4 regions of the Oerskovia gallyi genome follow, and region 1 is predicted to be linked to each of the others. Evidence: riboswitches for the same ligand, from Rfam matches in the RefSeq annotation. Region 1 holds a riboswitch; each other region holds the start of a gene.

Region 1 (4,544 bases):
GGGCGTCGAGCCCGGCGTGCACGTCGTCGAGGTCGAGCACGCGGGCAACGCGGTGTCCTCGGTCGAGGAGGCGCAGGAGATCGTGCGGCAGGTCAAGGGGCTGCTCGGGACGACGTGGTACCCCGGAGGGCCCGGTGGGTCGGACGGCGCCGCACCTGCCTCGCGAGCACTCACGGAGGACGACTTCGTCGTCGTGGCCCCCTACAACGCGCAGGTGTGGACCGTGCGCCACGCGCTCGCGGCCGCAGGGCTGGGCGACGTGCGTGTCGGCACGGTCGACAAGTTCCAGGGCAAGGAGGCGCCCGTCGCGATCGTCTCGATGACGGCCTCGGCGCGGGAGGACGTGCCGCGCGGTATGGAGTTCCTCCTCTCGCGCAACCGCGTCAACGTCGCGGTCTCGCGGGGTCAGTGGTGCGCGGTCGTGGTCCGCTCGCCCCGGCTCACCGACTACCTGCCGAACCACCCCGAGGAGCTCGCCGAGCTGGGCGCGTTCATCGGTCTGTGCAGCTCGGGCAGCCGCTCGCCGCTCCGCTGAGTGCGGGGTAGTCGTCGTCGTGGCGGGCTCCCGACGACGACTATCCCGCACTCAGGCGGTCGGCGGCCTCAGGCTGCCGGCGGCGTCGAGGTGCCGGTCGGTGAGGTCGGTCCATCTGCTGGGTCCCGTGGGGGAGAGGGTGCGCACCCGTGGCCCAGGATGCAGCCGGTCGTCGACGGCATAGCGTGCGGTGAGCTCCTCCTCCGCCTCCTGGTCGCCCTGGTCGGCACGGACGAGCAGGGTCGCGATCTCGTCGACCAGCGTGAGGTCGGCGCCCTCGAGCGTGTCGTCCGTGCTCATCGCCCCCCACGTGTCCCACAGCAGCAGCTCGTCCCCCTGACGGTGGGCCAGCTCGAACAGGACGTAGTCGTGGACGAACCAGTCGCCGCGGAACGGCAGCCCCGGGTCCACTCCGAACAGGTCCGCGTCCGCCAGCCCGGCACGGAGCGCGAGCCAGGCCGTGGCTGCGGGGACGAACGGTAGAGCCAGGTCCTCGGCGACATCCCCCGTGCCCCGTGGAAGATCCAGGGGGTCGAACGGGAACACCGGGTCTCCCGCGGTGAGCTCGGGGTCCCAGCGCAACCAGCGGCCGTCCGCCCAGTGCTCGACGACGACGTGATCGTGGTGGAAGCCGGGCGTGAAGTACGAGACGAACCCCACGCGGGTCCTGGCGGGGATGCCGTGCTCGCGCAGCACCCCGACGGTCAGCAGCGCGTGGTCCCGGCAGCAGCCTCCCACCCGGTCGCAGACCGCCCGAGGCTCGGTGAGCGCGGTCCCGTGCCGGGAGTGGTCGAGGTCGAGGATCGTCGCGAGCCACCGGCTGTCGACGTCCGTGGCACGCTCGGCCGGCATGAACTCGGCCTCGGCGCGATAGTGCGCGATCACGTTGCGTGCCACCTGCCCCAGCGCGTCCGGGTCGGTGGGTACGCCCCGCAGGAGCTGGGCGTGCTCCCCGGGCGAGGAGTACGGCGAGTGGGCCACCCAGCGGGCGACCGCGGGATGGACGGCGGTCGTGCCGACCGGCTCGAGGCGGCTGGACGGGTCGTTCATCGGATCCTCCGAGGTCGCGGGTCACGAGCGGCGTGATGCCGGGCACCAGTGTCGACCGCGTCGCGCGCCAGGGCAATGCCTCGGCCCGGCGGACCGTCGGCTCCGTCCGAGCGAGGGCCGGGCGGACGAGGTCCTCAGAAGTCTCCGAACCCGCCGAAGTCCCCACCGCCGAAGTCCCCACCGCCGAAGTCGCCGAAGCCCCCGCCTCCGGCCTCGGTGAAGTCGCCGCCGCCCGCGTCGCCGCCGCCCGCGTCGTCGCCGCCCGTGTCGCCGGCTCCGGGGTCGCCCTCGGTCGCGCCCGGGTCGCCTGCGCCCGAGGTGCCGCCGTCGCCCGCGAAGTCGGCCGTGGGGTCGCCGAACATCGGGCCGAACATCATGTTGGCGACCGCGGAGCCGATCACGACGCCCGCGATGGTGCCGAGCATGCTCGAGCCGATCATCGAGCCCATGCCCGGCCCGCCCGGCCCGCCCGGCCCGCCCGGCCCGCCCGGCCCGCCCGGCCCGCCCTGCCTGCCGCCGAACGACCGTTCGAGCGTGCCGGGGTTGCGCATCTCGGCGCGGGTCGCCATGCGGGCGAGCGACTGCGGGTCGTCGGAGGTAGCGCGCTCGGCGGGCGGCACGTTCTCACCCAGCTCGGTCAGCACGCGTCGACGCTGCTCGGGCGTCAGCCGCTCGAACGCCTCGGCGTGCGCCTGCTCGACGGCCTCCGGGGGAGCCGTGCGCAGCAGGTAGCGGTAGCGGTCGATCGCGACGTCGTCCTCGCTGCGCGCGGGGCCGGTCGGGGCCGGGGGCGCAGTGCCGTAGGCGGGCGCACCGGGACGGTCTGCCGAACCGTGAAGCCTGTCGTCCTGCGGGGTGCGGCCGAGGAGGCGGTCGAGGAATCCCATGAGCGTGTCCTTCTGGTCGAACCGTCGAGGGCGGGTGCCCTCACCGGTTCAACGCGGCGCCCGGCCCGCCCGTTCCGTCGAGTGCATGGTCCGGCTGCGAGACGCCCGGCGAGTCGCAGCCGGATCACGCACTCAGCGGCGAGCGTGGGGCGGCTCCGGCGCCGGACCCACCCCGCCGACCAGCCGGACGTTGAGCGCCCGTCCCGCGAGCTCGAGCGCGTGGTACTGCTCGTGCACCCGCACGGTGACCCCGGGGTCGAGGGCGAGGCTCGTGTGGTGCCACACCCGGCACGCTCCCTCGCCCGTCGCGTACTCGACGACGACCTCGGTGCCGCCGCTGGTCGTCCGCACCGCGAGCACGACGCCCTCGCGCCACCCCCAGGGCCGGTTGCGGAGCATGCGCTCGTGGACGGGGTGCAGCAGGTGCCCCGTGTCGAACCGGTCGCACACGGTGGGCGGGGGACAGGCGACGACCGTCGCCCGGCGTTCCATGACGCGCTCGGCCATGGTGCTCCTTCTCTCCGTGCCCGACGACGGGGCTCACCCGCGTGCGCACGCCCACCCGGGAGGCTCCCCGGGTGAGGGGCACGAGGAGGCGCCCTACGACGTCGGGCCTCGCTCTTCCCCCACGGTCGTGGGGGCGGGTCTTCCTCCGGGAGCACCGTGCGCGTCGCGCGGTTGCCGGACCAGCACGCCGGAGGGCGGTTCGCTGGTCCTCTGGACCGTTCTCAGTTCTACCACGGCGTCACCGACCGAGCACAGGGAGCACCTGGTCCTGGACGCACGAGTGCCCCCGACCGAGACGGTCGGGGGCACTCGTTCAATGATCAGCTACGCCCGGAGGCGAGTGAGATCAGAGCGGGCGGATGTTCTCCGCCTGCGGGCCCTTGGGGCCCTGCGTCACGTCGAACTCGACGCGCTGGTTCTCCTCGAGCGAGCGGAAGCCCTGCGTCTGGATGGCGGAGTAGTGCGCGAACACGTCGGCGCTGCCGTCCTCAGGTGCGATGAAGCCGTAGCCCTTTTCGCCGTTGAACCACTTCACGGTTCCCAATGCCATGGGGATCTCCTTCTAGAGTTTCAAACAGCTCCATGATCTGGAGCCGAACATCACGGTGTTCGTCGTCAACTCTTGGGTAACAAGGTTCGCGGTGGCATGGGGCCGTTGCGCAAGGACAAGCGAGGCACTGCAATCTCACCGGCTACGGTACAGGGGTTACTCCGACTGTGCTAGCCCTGATGCTAACGATTGAAGTACGCCTGTCCGCCAACCAGGTCAGGGTCGAGCAAATCGGGCACCGTCACGAGCGTGTAGCCGGCAGCCCGCAGACCGTCCACGATGCCCGGGACGGCGTCGACGGTCGAGGCGTGGATGTCGTGCATCAGGAGGATCGCCCCAGGTCGGACGCCTGCGAGCGCCCGTTCGGTCGTCATGGCCGCGTCCTTGTTCTTCCAGTCCTCGGTGTCGACGTCCCACAGGATCGCCGGCTCGTTCCGCTGGGAGAGGACGCTCGTCACAGTGTCGCTCGTCGCGCCGTACGGAGGGCGCACGAGGGTCGGTCGGACGCCTGACGCGGCCTCGACCGCGTCCGCCGTCGACGTCAGCTCGTCCGTGATCTGGTCCGTGCCGAGCTTGGACAGGTCCGGGTGGGACCAGGTGTGGTTCCCGATGGCGTGCCCTTCGGCGACCTCGCGGCGGACCAGGTCGGGGTGCGACGTGACGGACCGGCCGACGAGGAAGAACGTCGCCTTGGCCTGCTTCTCGGCGAGGGTGTCGAGCAGGCGCGACGTGTGCTTGCCGGGTCCGTCGTCGAACGTCAGGGCCACGCACCTGAGCACCGAGCAGTCCGGGGCTCCCGGGGACGCGGGCGGCACGGGCGGGGTCGTCACGGGGGGCTCGACGGGCGGCGGCGTGATCCCCATGAACGGGGTGCCGCTCGACGCGGTGTCCGCGAGCTGCTTCCCGACCGCGGACAGGACCGTCCGCGTCGCGTCGGGCTCGATGCGCACGGCCAGCTCTCCGTCCGAGCGGGCAGAGACCAGGCCGGGGGAGAAGACCAGGGTCGCGGCGCCGT
Region 2 (4,544 bases), on a different contig from region 1:
GCGGTCCGTGGCGTCGAGCGGGGCCGGGTCGGTGAGGGACGGCCGCGCGTCGGGCCCGTCGAGCGGGGCCGGCCCGTCCGGCGCGGGAGCGTCCGGGGACAAGGTCTCCGGGACGGTGTAGGTGTCGAGTCGTGCGGTCATGATGTCCTCCTCCGTGCCCTCACGCCGCGGCGGAGGGCTGGCGGGTGGTGATCCGGGGGTCGAGCACGGGGTAGAGCAGGTCCACCAGCAGGGTCACGACGACGAAGACCAGGGCCGAGAAGACCACGATGGCCTGGACCACGGGCACGTCCTGCTGGTTGACCGCGGTCACCGTCAGGCGACCGACCCCGGCCCGGGAGAAGACCGTCTCGGTCACGACCGCACCGGCCAGGAGTCCCCCGACCGTCACGCCGAGCACCGTGAGCGCCGGGATGGACGCGTTGCGCAGGGCGTGACCGAAGTGCACGCGCGCACGCCCCGCGCCCTTGGCCCGAGCGGTCTCGACGTAGGGCTCGGCCAGGGTCTGGCGCAGGCTGCGCGAGAGGACCTGCGCGAACGCCGCGCTCGCGGGGATCGCGAGCGTGCACGCCGGCAGGACGAGGCTCTCGAACCCCTCGTTGCCCATGGCGGGGAACAGCCGCAGCTCGAACGAGAACCACTGGAGCAGGAGCAGCCCCACCCAGAACGTCGGCAACGAGATGCCCAGGGCCGGCAGCGACGCGAGCGCGTGCCGGAGCCAGCGGGCGCGCGGGAAGGTGCTCGCGAGCGCGAGCGCGGCTCCGCCGACGAGCGCGAGCCCGAGGGCCAGGGCCGTGAGCTGGAGCGTGGGCGGCAGCGCCTCGGCCAGGAGCTTGGTGGCGGGCGCCCCCGAGGAGAACGAGCGCCCGAAGTCCAGGTGCAGCGCTCCCCACAGGCCGTGCGCGTACTGGACCAGGACGGGGCGGTCGAGCCCTTGCTCGGCACGCAGGCGCGCGACGAGCTCGGGGTCCGAGAGGTCGCCGTCGGCTCCGGCCGCCTTGATCGAGGCCGCGTCGCTCGGCAGGACGTAGAGCAGGAAGAAGGAGATCGTGAAGGCCGCCCACAGGACGAAGCCTCCCTGCCCCAGGCGGCGGGCGATGTACCGGCCCATGGTCGGCTCCTCTCGGGTGGTGACGTGCGGATGGTGACGCGGGTCGTGACGCGCAGGTGGTCGGATCGGTGGCGGGAGCGCCGGCCCGGCGGGACGCTCGCGACGCGTCCCGCCGAGCCGCTGCTCAGTCCTGCTGGACCCAGGCGCCGTAGAAGTCGAGGCGGGTCGACGCCTCGAAGCCCAGGCCGTGGACAGTGTCGGCCGCCGCGATCGTCGTCGAGAGCTCGTAGACCGGGATCGCATGCCCCTGCTGGACCAGGAGACGCGCAGCCTGGGTCACGAGCTCCTGCCGCTCGGCCGGGTCCGTCGACGCGGCCGAGCGGTCGAGCAGGTCGTCGACCTCCTCGGGTGCCCGCTTGTTGATGTTGCGCGCGTTGGCCGAGAAGATCGTGCGCAGCACGTCGGGGTCCGAGCGCGTCAGGTTGTAGTAGTCGAAGTCGAAGTCCCCGGACTTCTTGAGCTCGGTGGACTCGGCGACCGTGACCTGCTTGAGCTGGAGGTCCACGCCGATCTTCGCGAGCTGCTGCTGGACGAGCTCGAGCGGCTCGGCCACCTGCCAGAACGTGACCGTGGTGGACAGCCGCTGACCGTCCTTGACCCGCACACCGTCGGCGCCCTCGACCCAGCCGGCGTCGTCGAGGAGCGCCTCCGCACCGTCCGGGTCGTACGCGAGGTCGTCCGAGACATCGGCCCACAGCGGGGTCGAGTGCGACAGCACGCTCGTCGCAGGCTCGTCCTGCGGGGTCAGCAGGGTCGCGGCGATCTCCTCGCGGTCGATGCCCTTGCTGATCGCCTGCCGCACCGCCGGGTCGGCGGCGAGCGGTCGCGACTCGTTGGGGAAGAGGTTGAAGACGACGCCCGGGTTCGCCCGGTACGCGAGCCAGAAGCCGTTGCCGTCGAACTGCGGCAGGTCGACCGTGCTGATGGCCGCGGTCGCGTCGATCTGGCCCGAGAGCAGGCTGCCGGTACGCACGCTGGCCTCGGGCACGAACTTCACGGTCACGGTGTCGAGGTACGCCTCCCCGGTGTGGTCGTCGGCCCCGGAGGCCCAGTCGTAGCCGGCGACCTTCTCGAGCACGACCTCCTGGTCGAACGTGTAGGACCTCACCGCGAACGGCCCGGAGCCCACGAACTTCCCGGCGCACCGGTCCTCGACGCTGAGCGCGGCGGAAGCGGGCGAGAGCAGTCCGAGCGAGAACGTCGAGGACGCCTGGAGGAACTGCGCGCTGGGTGCCGAGAAGTCGACCCGCACGGTGCGGGGGTCCACGACCGTGGTTCCCTCGTACCCGACGAGGTAGGCAGAGCCGAGCGAGGCCGCCGCGCCGAGCTCGACGATCTTGTCGAAGTTCGTCTTGACGGCGGCCGCGTCGATCGGCGTGCCGTCGGCGAACGTCGGCCCCTCCCGGAGCGTGAACGTGAAGCTCGTGGCGTCCGCGTCGACCTCCCAGCTCTCCGCGAGCCACGGCAGGATCTCTCCCGTGTCCGGGTCCTGCGCGGTGAGCGAGGCCACGGTCTGGCGGGCCGAGGCGATCGCGTCGTTGTTCCCGACCTGCTGGGGGTCGATGCAGTGCGAGTCGACCGTGACCGCGAAGGTGAGGTTGCCGCCCGGGACGGGCTCCGCCGTCGGGCCGGGGGACGCGCCGTCCGCGGTGCTGCCGCCACCGGAGCCGCACGCCCCGAGCAGGAGCGCCGTCGCGGCGAGGGAGGCCGCGACGAGCGCGCGGCGAGACGGGGCCGTGCGGCCGCCGGGGCCCGAGGGCCAGGTCGAGAGGGACATGCGAGCAGTGCTCCTTCGGTCGTGCGCGCCGTCGGTCCGGCACGGCCGGGGCGCTGAGGGGTCGCCGACGGACCGTGGGTGCGTCGGATCGACGCCGGGCTCACGGTGAGCGGCGGTGGGGGCCGTCAGGGGACGGCGAGGGTGGGACGGGATGTCGGCCGCACGTCAGGAGCGGCGAGGGGTCAGCCGCGTGTCAGCGACAACAGAGCACGAGGGTCCCCGCGTCGAGGCAGCGGACACCCCTGCCGTCGAGCCCCTGTTGCGTTCCGAGTGCGCGCATCGCCCGTTCCTCCGTGTGCTTACCGCGCCCGACGGGTCGCGGTCAGGTACCACCCGGAGCACCCCGTCACGTCGAAGGGTTGCTGGCCAGCGAGCCGGGTCTTGGCGCTGGCGCTCTTCACCTGGCGCACAGGAAAGCCGCCCGAGGCCACCGAGTCAAGGGGTGAGCAGACCGTCCCACACCGTGAGACGACTCAGGACGCCTTGCGCTTGCGCCCCACGAGCACGAGGTCGTCGCGGTGCACGATCTCGCGGTCGTACCCCTCGCCGAGCTTGTCGCGCAGCTCGTGCGTCGAACGGCCGAGCAGGTCCGGGATGTCGCTCGAGTCGAACGCGACGAGGCCGCGCGCGATCACGCGCCCGTCGGGGGCGACGAGCTCGACGGGGTCGCCCGCGTCGAAGTCTCCCGTGACGCCGACCACGCCTGCGGGCAGCAGCGACGCGCGTCCGCCCAGCACCGCGGCGACCGCTCCCTCGTCGAGCTCGAGTCGTCCGCGCGTGCGGGCCGCGTGCGCGAGCCACAGGCGCCGGCGCGTGGTGCGCTTGCCCGTCACGGCGAACCAGGTCCCCACCTCGTGCCCCGCGAGCGCGCCCTCGGCGTGCGCGGCCTTGGTCAGGACGACCGGGATGCCCGAGCCCGTCGCGATGCGCACCGACTCGAGCTTGGTGAGCATGCCGCCGGTCCCGATCGAGCTGCCCCGGCCCGTGACCTCGATGCCTTCGAGGTCGAGCGCGGACCGGACCTCGCGGATGCGCTGCGTGCCCGGGCGCGAGGGCGGGCCGTCGTACAGGCCGTCGACGTCGGTCAGCAGGACCATCGCGTCGGCGCGCACCAGGTGCGAGACCAGGGCCGCGAGACGGTCGTTGTCCCCGAAGCGGATCTCGTCGGTCGCGACCGCGTCGTTCTCGTTGACGACCGGCACGATGCCCAGGTCCAGGAGCCGCTCGAGCGAGCGCTGCGCGTTGCGGTAGTGCCCGCGGCGGATGGTGTCCTCGGCCGTGAGGAGCACCTGGCCCACGCGGATGCCGTACTCGGCGAACGCCTGGGCGTAGCGGGCGACCAGGAGCCCCTGCCCCACCGAGGCCGCGGCCTGGGCCGTCGCGAGGTCGCGCGGTCGCGCGCTCAGGCCCAGCGGACCGATCCCCGCGGCGATCGCCCCCGACGTCACGAGCACGACCTGCCCGCCCGCCGCGTGGCGGGCCGCGATCACGTCGACGAGCGCGTGCAGGGCCGGGACGCTGAGGTGCCCGTCCGGTCCGGTGAGGGACGAGGAGCCGATCTTGACGACGACCCGGTGGGCCGTGGCGACCTGGGAGCGTGCGGAGAGCGCATTCACGGGCTCATCATCCCGCGCCGGGCGCTCGGACGGGGCGCCG
Region 3 (4,544 bases), on a different contig from region 1:
GCTGGGGAGCGGGCGAGGGACGCCCGGCAGAGGCCGACCGCGGGCCGGCCGGGCACGACCGGCACCCTGGCGGAGCGTTCCCGCTCGGCCTAGGCTGGAAGTGTCCGGCAGGCCCTCGCGTGCGCCGGGCACGGGCACGGAAGAAGGCTCCGACGATGTGGCTCCTCGTGGTCTCCGGAGCGGTGGGCGCGGCCCTGGTCGCCGCCATCGCCTGGTCCACGATGCGCGTCGGCCGGTCTTCCACCGATGCCCTCCCGCCACCCGGACCGCACCGGACCACCCTGCGCGAGCGGCGCCGTCGGGCTCCCGATCCTCTCGTCGCGCTCGCTCTCCAGATCCGCCTCGGGCGGCTCGCCGACGAGCTGCGCGCGGTCGAGGCCGACCCGGACGTCTACGCCCGCGCCCACCACTACCTCGCCGCGCAGGGCGCGTACGACGCGCTGCTGCGCGAGGCGTGCCGGCTCAGCGGCCTCGACGTCGTGGCCGACCCGCTGCGCGCGGGCCTGCGCAGCGACGAGGACGAGCGGCTGCGCGAGGAGCTCGAGCTCAGCGCGCGCGGGTGGACCTGGTAGCCAGGCGGCACGGGTGAGGGGCCCGACGGCGGCGCGCTCCGCCGTCGGGCCCCTCACCCAGATCGTGGGCCTCAGAGGGCCGAGTGGTCCCCGATCCGGTGGTAGGACCGGTCGTGGTAGACGAGCGGCGTGGCGTCCGCCCGGGTCCCCGACGCGAGCGCGCGCAGCGAGACCAGGTAGCTGTCGCCCACGGGCGTGCGCTGGATGATGCGGCCGCGCACCCAGGACAGCGCGCCGTCGATCACGGGCTCCCCGGACGCGAGAGGAGCCCACCCGCCGGCTGCGAAGCGGTCGATCCCGCTCGTCGCGAACCGCGCGGACACGTCGTCCTGGTCGGCGCTGAGGAAGTTGACCGTGACCGTGCGGGCCGCGGAGATCGCGGGCCACGACGACGACGTCGACGCGAGCGAGAACGCGAGCAGCGGCGGCGCGGCCGAGACCGAGATGACCGACGTCGCCGTGAAGCCCACGGGCCGGCCCTCGTGCTCGAGCGCGATCACCGCGACGCCCGCGGGGTGCTGCCGGAACACCGCCTTGTAGGCGTCGGCGCTGAGCTGCGGCTCGTCCTGCTCGTGGAGCAGGGCCTCGAGCCCGGCGAGGCGCGCGACGTCGGAGCGGGTCGTGGGTTCGGCGGTCATCGGGTCACCTCGGCGAGCTCGGGGGCGGTCGCGTGGGTGGTCTCCTGCCCGACGGCGTCGCCCGCCGCCCGCAGCAGGGGACCTCCCGCGTGGCCGAGCCAGGCGTCGACGGCGCTCGTGAGGTCGGCCTCGCCCAGCCGGGAGTCCAGGAGGGTCAGCGTGCGTGCGGGGACCGTCGCGCCGAGCTCGACGAGGAGCGGGCGCAGGTGCACCTCGCCCGCGAGAGCGTGCGCGGGGTTGCCCGACACCACGACCGGGACGGCCACGACGCTGGCCAGCCCGTCCGGGCCGTAGAGGTCGAGGAACGCCTTGAGGAGGCCGGTGTACGAGCCCTTGTAGACGGGCGTCGCGACGACCAGGACCGCGGCGCCCGCGGCGGTCTCCCGCGCGGCGTCGGCGCGCGGGTGCTCGGGGGCGAGGATCTCGGTCGCGATCTCGGCGAGGTCGATCGTGGCCTGGTCGGGCCCGTTCACGTCAGGCCCGTTCACGTCGGCCGCGGCCAGGCCCAGGTGGTCGGCGACCCGGGCCGCGACCGTCCGGGCGGCGGCCAGGGTCCGCGAACCGGGACGGGGGTTGCCGACCAGGGTGACCAGGGCCGGTCGCGGGTGGTCGGTCTGCGTGGGGCGGGGGGCTGCAGGGTGCTGGGTCATCGCTTCCTCACTGTCGTCGTGCTGCACGCTTGCCGCGTCGTGCCGGCGCGGCCGGGTCATCTCCCGGAGCACCCCGTCGTGAAGGGGTTGCTGACCAGCGAGCCGGGGCTTCGCGCTGGTGCTCGTGACCTCTGGACAGGGGTATAGACCCGTGGGGGGCTTTCTGCACCGATCCGGTCGAGAATTCTCACGGGGTGGACGGAGGTTTCGTGCTGCGTGCTCTGGCACGTCACACGGTGTCGACCGACGCAGGGAGACCGGACCGTTGCCCCGGGCACGAGCAACGTCCCAGGTCGTGAGCCCGGCGTCTCCCAGAGTGGGACGGGAGTACGGCGCTGTTTACGAGTACGTAACCTGGTGCGGTTCAAAGCCCGCCCTGCCGAGGAGCACTCCATGGATAGTCGTCTGCAGTCCGTCTTCGACGAGGTCCTCGCCCGCAACCCTGGTGAGGTCGAGTTCCACCAGGCGGTTCGCGAGGTCTTCGACTCGCTCGGGCCGGTGCTCCAGAAGAACCCCCAGTACGTCGACGCGGCCGTGCTCGAGCGCATCTGCGAGCCCGAGCGCCAGATCATCTTCCGCGTGCCGTGGGTCGACGACCAGAACCACGTCCAGATCAACCGCGGCTTCCGCGTCGAGTTCAACTCGGCCCTCGGCCCGTTCAAGGGCGGTCTGCGCTTCCACCCGTCGGTGTACCTGGGAATCGTCAAGTTCCTCGGGTTCGAGCAGATCTTCAAGAACTCCCTCACGGGCATGCCCATCGGCGGCGGCAAGGGCGGCTCTGACTTCGACCCGCGCGGCAAGTCCGACGGCGAGGTCATGCGCTTCTGCCAGTCCTTCATGACCGAGCTCTACCGCCACATCGGCGAGTACACCGACGTCCCCGCGGGGGACATCGGCGTGGGAGGCCGCGAGATCGGCTACCTGTTCGGCCAGTACAAGCGCATCACGAACCGCTACGAGTCCGGCGTCCTCACGGGCAAGGGCATCAGCTGGGGCGGGTCGCTCGTGCGGACCGAGGCCACGGGCTACGGCACGGTGTTCTTCGCGGACCACATGCTGCGTACCAAGGGCCAGAGCTTCGACGGCCAGCGCGTCGTCGTCTCCGGATCGGGGAACGTCGCGACCTACGCGATCCAGAAGGCCCAGCAGCTCGGTGCGAACGTCGTGTCCTTCTCCGACTCCTCGGGCTACGTGGTGGACGAGGCAGGCGTGGACGTCGACCTGCTCCGCCAGATCAAGGAGGTCGAGCGCGGGCGCGTGGCCGACTACGTCGAGCGCCGCCCCGGCGCGCGCCTCGTGACGGGCGGCAGCATCTGGGACGTCCCCGCGACGGTCGCGCTGCCGTGCGCCACCCAGAACGAGCTGACCGAGCAGGACGCCAAGCAGCTCGTCGCGAACGGCGTCCTCGCGGTCGCGGAGGGCGCCAACATGCCCACGACCCCGGGCGCCGTCGCGCTCCTGCAGGACGCCGGCGTGCTGTTCGCACCCGGCAAGGCCGCGAACGCCGGCGGCGTCGCGACCTCGGCCCTCGAGATGCAGCAGAACGCCTCGCGCGACGCGTGGACGTTCGAGTACACCGAGGAGCGCCTCGCGCACATCATGGCGGGCATCCACGCGCGCTGCGAGGAGACCGCCGACGAGTACGGGACGCCGGGCAACTACGTCCTGGGTGCGAACATCGCGGGCTTCACCAAGGTCGCCGACGCGATGATCTCGCTGGGCGTCATCTGACCGACCTGAGCCCTTGGGGCCCTACCGACCGACGGGAGCGTCGTCCTCCGTGCGCCTCACGGCGTGCGCAGGACGCCGCTCCCGTCGGCGTTCCGGGGGCTCGACGCCGTGGCGAGGGGAGCGGCCCCTGACGGCAGAGCGCGCGCGGTCCCGTCGGGTCTACGCTGACCGCTGACACCGGGTGCGCTGCGGCGTGCCGACCCCTGACCCAAGGAGCATCCCCACATGGCACGCGAGGTCGCCCTCGAGATCGCAGTCCAGGACACCGACGGCGTGCGGGTCGCGGCGGAGGTCGGCGCCCAGCGCGTCGAGCTGTGCGCGGCGCTCGGGGCGACGGGCGGGCTGACGCCGAGCATCGGGCTCGTCGAGGCGGCGGTCGCTGCGGCCCTCGAGGTGGCGGGGGACGCCGCGCCCGTCGAGGTGCACCCCCTGATCCGGCCGCGCCCGGGCGGCTTCGTGTTCACTGCGGCAGAGGTCGACGTGCAGGTGCGCGACGTGCGCGCGGCGGTGGTCGCGGGGGCGTCCGGGGTCGTGATCGGTGCGCTCACCGCCGACGGGCTCGTCGACTCCGACGCGGTGCGCGCTCTCGTCGAGGCGGCGGACGGGCGCGAGGTGACGTTCCACCGGGCGATCGACGTCGTCGAGGACGTGACGGCGGCGCTCGACCTCCTTGCGGGCCTGGGCGTCTCCCGCGTCCTGACCTCGGGCGGCGCTCCGAGCAGCATCGACGGGGTCGACCGGCTGCGGGAGATGGCGCGCCACTCCGCGGGGCGCGTGCAGGTCCAGGCGGGCGGTGGAGTGCGCCCGCAGGACGTCGCCGCGCTCGTCGACGCGGGGGTGGACGCGGTCCACCTCTCGGCCAAGCGCACGCTGTCCGACGACGGCGGCCCCGGCGGCGGGGGCGGGGCCGGCTACGAGGTCACCGACCCGGCTGTCGCCCGCGCGGCGCGGGA
Region 4 (4,544 bases), on a different contig from region 1:
GCGCCTGTCATCGAGCGACAGGTCACGGAAAGCGGTGCTCCCCACCACGAGACCCGAGCCCGCGTCGACGACGGCGAACGCCGTCAGCGCGCGCGTGGCGCGGGTGTCCTCGATGAAGTTCACCATCCCGACCTCCCCCTCGGGGAGGGTCGTACTCATGCCTGCCCACATCGACGGATCGACGATCTGGGCCAGCGCACCGGCGTGCGCGACAGCCAGGGGTTCGAGGCGGAACCCGTGGCCTTCAAGGTGGACATCGTGCTGCACAGCGCATATCAGAACACACGCAGGCGTCGCCGCCAAGACCACGGAACGGTCGTTCGTGAACGGCGAGGTGACGCCCCGGTGAACGTTGCGCTCCAGGCAGCGTCTCCGCAGGTCAGAGGGTGCTCAGGCGGGGGCGGGTCCGCAGCCCACGGCGGCCGTGATGTTGCCCGCGGCGGCCGTCGCGAACAGGCCCGAGAGCCCCGCGACCTGCAGGAGCGGTCGCGGGTCGTCGCTCACGACCCAGCAGCCGTCCACGACCTCGTACCGGGCCTTCGCCCCCTCGCTCACCCAGGTGCGCAGCGCGGAGACGAGCCGGTCGATCTCCTCACCCGTGGTGCCGACCCCGATCGACGCCCGGATCGCCCCCGCCGGGAAGCCCAGCCGCGCCAGGAGCGGGTGCGCGCAGAAGCGGCCGTCGCGCACGCCGATGCCGTGCTCGGCCGACAGGTAGGCCGCGACCAGCCCCGCGTCGGAACCGTCGACCGAGAACGTCACGACCCCCACGGGGTCGACCGCGTCGGCCCAGGCGCGCACGACGCGCACGCCGTCGATCGCCTCCAGGCCCTCGACGAGGCGGGCCCGCAGCTCGGTCTCGTGCGCGACGAGCACGCCGGGCTCGAGGGCCGCGAGCGCGTCGCACGCGGAGGCGAGCGCGACCGCGCCGATCACGTTGGGCGACCCGGCCTCGTGCCGCGCCGGGGCGCTCTGCCACGTGGTGCCGTCGAGCGTCACGTTGCGCACCGCGCCGCCGCCGGCGAGGTAGGGCGTGCCGGTGTCGAGCCAGTCGCGGCGGCCCACGAGCGCGCCCGCACCGAACGGCGCGTACGTCTTGTGCCCAGAGAACGCGACGTAGTCCACGTCGCTCGCGGCGAGCGAGACGCCGCGGTGCGGGACGAGCTGTGCGCCGTCGAGCAGGACGCGCGCGCCGGCGTCGTGCGCCGCGGCCACGACCTCGGCGAGGGGCAGCGACTCGCCCGTGACGTTCGAGGCCCCCGTGATCGCGACGAGCGCGTACGGGAAGCGCGAGAGCTCGGCGCGCAGGCCCGACAGGGTCTCGGCGACGGTCGCACCGCCGACCAGGACCGTGGCGCCCCCCGTGCGCTGCCAGGGCAGGAGGTTCGCGTGGTGCTCGACGTCGAGGACGAGCACCCGCCCCGGCGAGCCGTCGGCCTGGGCCGGGACGCAGCCCGCGAGGAGGTTGAGGGAGTCCGTGGTGTTGCGCGTGACGATCGTGACGTCGTCCTCGCGCGCCCCCACGAACGCGCCGATGGTCTGACGCGCAGCCTCGTAGAGGGCCGTCGACACCTGGGAGAGGTAGCCCGCGCCGCGGTGCACGCTCGCGTACAGCGGCAGGACCTCGGTGACCCGGTCGGCCACGACCTGGAGCGCCGGTGCCGAGGCCGCGACGTCGAGGTTCGCGTACGGGACGCTGCGCCCGTCGACGAGGGGGACCAGGGTGTCGCTGCCCACGACGGGCAGCACGGCACACGAGGTAGGGGCTTCGATGACTGCATGTGCGCTCATGGCACGTCCTCCGGTGGTCGTCGGAGTTCGCCGTGCCGGCCCCTCCGCGCTTGCCCCCCTCCTGATAGAGAGGGACCTGGTCGTCACCCGGGGCACCCCACCGCGGAGGAGGGTTGCCGGCCAGCAAACCGGGGTTTTGCGCTGGCACTCATGACCTGGTGTCCAGGATGGTCGAGGCGCGCGGAGCGTGTCAACCGGTGGGCACAGCGTCTCGGATGATGAGCAGAGGCAACCTGTCAGGTGGGCAGATCCGGCGAATCGGACGCCGTCGCGAGACTCTCGACCCGCTGCGCGTCGGAGCGGTACATGGCCGCGTGCTCCCGGAAGTCGTCGCGTCCGGTCGCGGCCGCACGCTCGTCCGTGAACGCCGCGAGCTCGTCGAGCCGCGCGACCACGACGGTCAGGACCTCCCGGCGCGAGTACGGCATCCCGTACGCGCGGACCAGGGCGTCGAGGCGCGCCAACGGGTCCAGCCGCCCGACGACGTCGCTCCCCTCCGACTCCCCCGCGTCCGCCACGAGGGGCGCGAGCCGGTAGCCGAGGTAGGCCAGGTCCCAGATCCGGGGGCCGGGGCTCGCGGTGTCGAAGTCGATGAGCCCGACCACGGCCCCGTCACGGAAGACCAGGTTGTACGGGGCGACGTCGTTGTGGCACACGACCTCGGCAGGCTCGTGCGGTGCGGTCTGCCAGGTGGGGGCCGCCGGCGGAGCGTCGGGGACAAGGGCGGCGGCGCCTGTGTCGAGGAACCCGACGCTCGCGTCGTGCACGCGCCGCAGCAGCGCGCCCGCGTCCCGGAGCACCGACTCGTCCCAGACCCACGGTGGCAGCGGGTAGTTCCCGACGTCACCGGGGAGGAACGACAGCACCTCGCGCCCCTGCTCGTCCGTCCCGAGCGGCTCGGGCACCTCGGCGACGCCCTGTGCGCGCAGGTGCCGCAGGAGCGCCTGGACCGTGGGCGTCCAGGGCCCTGCGGTGCGGCGGACGGTGTCGCCTCGCCGCACCACGGTCGTCGAGTTCCCACCGGCCAGGGGCTCCTCGGCCTGGTCGGGCGCGCGGTCGGGTTCGGGGAGGTGGCTCATGCGCAGAACCTAGCCCGACCACCCTGCGAGACACCTGTTCTTTTCCGTGGTCACGGTGGCGTACGATCCGACGCAACCATCCAGAGCGGCTGAGTGACTTGGCACGATGACGCCGCAGCAACCCCCCGGTGACGGGCGAGGGTGCTACCGCCACGACCGATGGAGGATCACCATGAGTGCCCCCGACCGCGCGACCGCTGCCCCGGTCCCCGACGCCCGTCCCGCCGACGGGTACGCCGGCGACATCACGCCCCAGCAGGCGTGGACCCTTCTCCAGAACGACCCGAGCGCCGTCCTCGTGGACGTCCGCACCGACGCCGAGTGGCGCTTCGTCGGGGTCCCCGACCTGTCCTCGACGGGCCGCGAGCCCGTCCTGACCCAGTGGGTCGACGTCGCGGGCCGCCCGAACCCGGCGTTCGTCGCGGAGCTCACCGCGGCCGGGCTGAGCCCTGAGCGTCCGGTCGTCTTCCTGTGCCGCTCGGGAGCCCGCTCGATCGGCGCGGCCAAGGCCGCGACCGCCGCGGGGCTGGGTCCCGCGTACAACGTCCTCGAGGGTTTCGAGGGAGCGCTCGACGGCGCCGGTCACCGTGGTTCCGACGGCTGGCGCGCCGCGGGCCTCCCCTGGACGCAGTCGTGAGCGCCGCGACCGGGGACGGCGTGCTCCGCATCCCCGCCGGCATCCCGGGCGGCTCGGGTCGTGGCCCCCTCCCCCGTTCGGTCCGTCCCGACACGCTCGCGGTGCGCGGCGGCCACGCCCGCACCAACTTCGAGGAGACGAGCGAGGCGCTCTTCCTCACGCAGGGCTACGTGTACGGGAGCGCCGCGGAGGCCGAGGCCGCGTTCACGGGCGAGGTCGACCGCTTCATCTACTCGCGCTACGGCAACCCGACGGTGCACACGTTCGAGGAGCGGCTGCGCCTCATCGAGGGCGCCGAGGCCTGCTACGCGACCGCGTCGGGCATGTCCGCGGTCTTCACCTCGCTCGCGGCGCTGGTCGGTGCCGGGTCGCGCATCGTCGCGGCCCGCGCGCTGTTCGGCTCGTCGCTCGTGATCTTCGACGAGATCTTCGCCAAGTGGGGCGTGCGCACCGACTACGTCGACGGTCACGTGCTCTCGCAGTGGGAGGAGGCGCTGTCGACCCCCGCGGACGTCGTCTTCTTCGAGACCCCGTCCAACCCCATGCAGGACGTGATCGACGTGCGCCGCGTGAGCGAGCTCGCGCACGCCGCGGGTGCCGTCGTCGTGCTCGACAACGTGTTCGCCACCCCCGTCCTGCAGAAGCCGCTCGAGCTCGGCGCCGACGTCGTCGTGTACTCGGCGACCAAGCACATCGACGGGCAGGGCCGCGTGCTGGGCGGCGCGATCCTGGGTTCCGAGGAGTACGTCAAGGGACCCGTCCAGACCTTCATCCGCAACACGGGCCCCTCTCTCAGCGCGTTCAACGCCTGGGTCCTGGTCAAGGGGCTCGAGACGCTGTCGGTGCGCGTCAAGGCGCAGAACGCCTCGGCCCTCCAGGTCGCGACCGCGCTGGAGGAGCTGCCCGGCGTCACGGCCGTGCGCTACCCGTTCCTCGCCTCGCACCCGCAGGTCGAGCTCGCCAAGGCCCAGCAGAGCGGGGGCGGGACGGTCGTGACGTTCAACCTCGACGTGCCGGGCGCCGACGACCCGGGCACC

The links. Region 1 has a riboswitch for S-adenosylmethionine ahead of H9640_RS06955 (hypothetical protein). Riboswitches for the same ligand answer to the same signal wherever they lie in the genome.
Region 2: it holds a riboswitch for S-adenosylmethionine, as region 1 does, so the genes downstream of both, H9640_RS01175 (ABC transporter substrate-binding protein) here and H9640_RS06955 (hypothetical protein) in region 1, are expected to answer to the same signal.
Region 3: it holds a riboswitch for S-adenosylmethionine, as region 1 does, so the genes downstream of both, H9640_RS16840 (NADPH-dependent FMN reductase) here and H9640_RS06955 (hypothetical protein) in region 1, are expected to answer to the same signal.
Region 4: it holds a riboswitch for S-adenosylmethionine, as region 1 does, so the genes downstream of both, H9640_RS17055 (rhodanese-like domain-containing protein) here and H9640_RS06955 (hypothetical protein) in region 1, are expected to answer to the same signal.

What each region holds. Positions count from the first base shown of each region.
Region 1 is NZ_JACSQE010000004.1:266,785-271,328, reverse strand. Features, by position in the region: gene H9640_RS06970 (TM0106 family RecB-like putative nuclease) at 1-535, shown strand, start outside; gene H9640_RS06965 (transglutaminase-like domain-containing protein) at 587-1,585, opposite strand; gene H9640_RS06960 (hypothetical protein) at 1,720-2,472, opposite strand; gene H9640_RS06955 (hypothetical protein) at 2,605-2,979, opposite strand; SAM riboswitch class IV at 3,085-3,196, opposite strand; gene H9640_RS06950 (cold-shock protein) at 3,326-3,529, opposite strand; gene H9640_RS06945 (polysaccharide deacetylase family protein) at 3,712-4,544, opposite strand, start outside.
Region 2 is NZ_JACSQE010000001.1:261,100-265,643, reverse strand. Features, by position in the region: gene H9640_RS01185 (ABC transporter permease) at 1-141, opposite strand, end outside; gene H9640_RS01180 (ABC transporter permease) at 161-1,111, opposite strand; gene H9640_RS01175 (ABC transporter substrate-binding protein) at 1,236-2,888, opposite strand; SAM riboswitch class IV at 3,179-3,290, opposite strand; gene proB (glutamate 5-kinase) at 3,362-4,504, opposite strand.
Region 3 is NZ_JACSQE010000015.1:41,324-45,867, reverse strand. Features, by position in the region: gene H9640_RS16850 (hypothetical protein) at 156-572, shown strand; gene H9640_RS16845 (flavin reductase family protein) at 644-1,210, opposite strand; gene H9640_RS16840 (NADPH-dependent FMN reductase) at 1,207-1,860, opposite strand; SAM riboswitch class IV at 1,881-1,990, opposite strand; gene gdhA (NADP-specific glutamate dehydrogenase) at 2,254-3,591, shown strand; gene H9640_RS16830 (copper homeostasis protein CutC) at 3,817-4,544, shown strand, end outside.
Region 4 is NZ_JACSQE010000015.1:89,981-94,524, forward strand. Features, by position in the region: gene H9640_RS17040 (GNAT family N-acetyltransferase) at 1-309, opposite strand, end outside; gene H9640_RS17045 (aminotransferase class V-fold PLP-dependent enzyme) at 391-1,791, opposite strand; SAM riboswitch class IV at 1,833-1,947, opposite strand; gene H9640_RS17050 (phosphotransferase enzyme family protein) at 2,028-2,870, opposite strand; SAM riboswitch class I at 2,944-3,036, shown strand; gene H9640_RS17055 (rhodanese-like domain-containing protein) at 3,043-3,507, shown strand; gene H9640_RS17060 (O-succinylhomoserine sulfhydrylase) at 3,528-4,544, shown strand, end outside.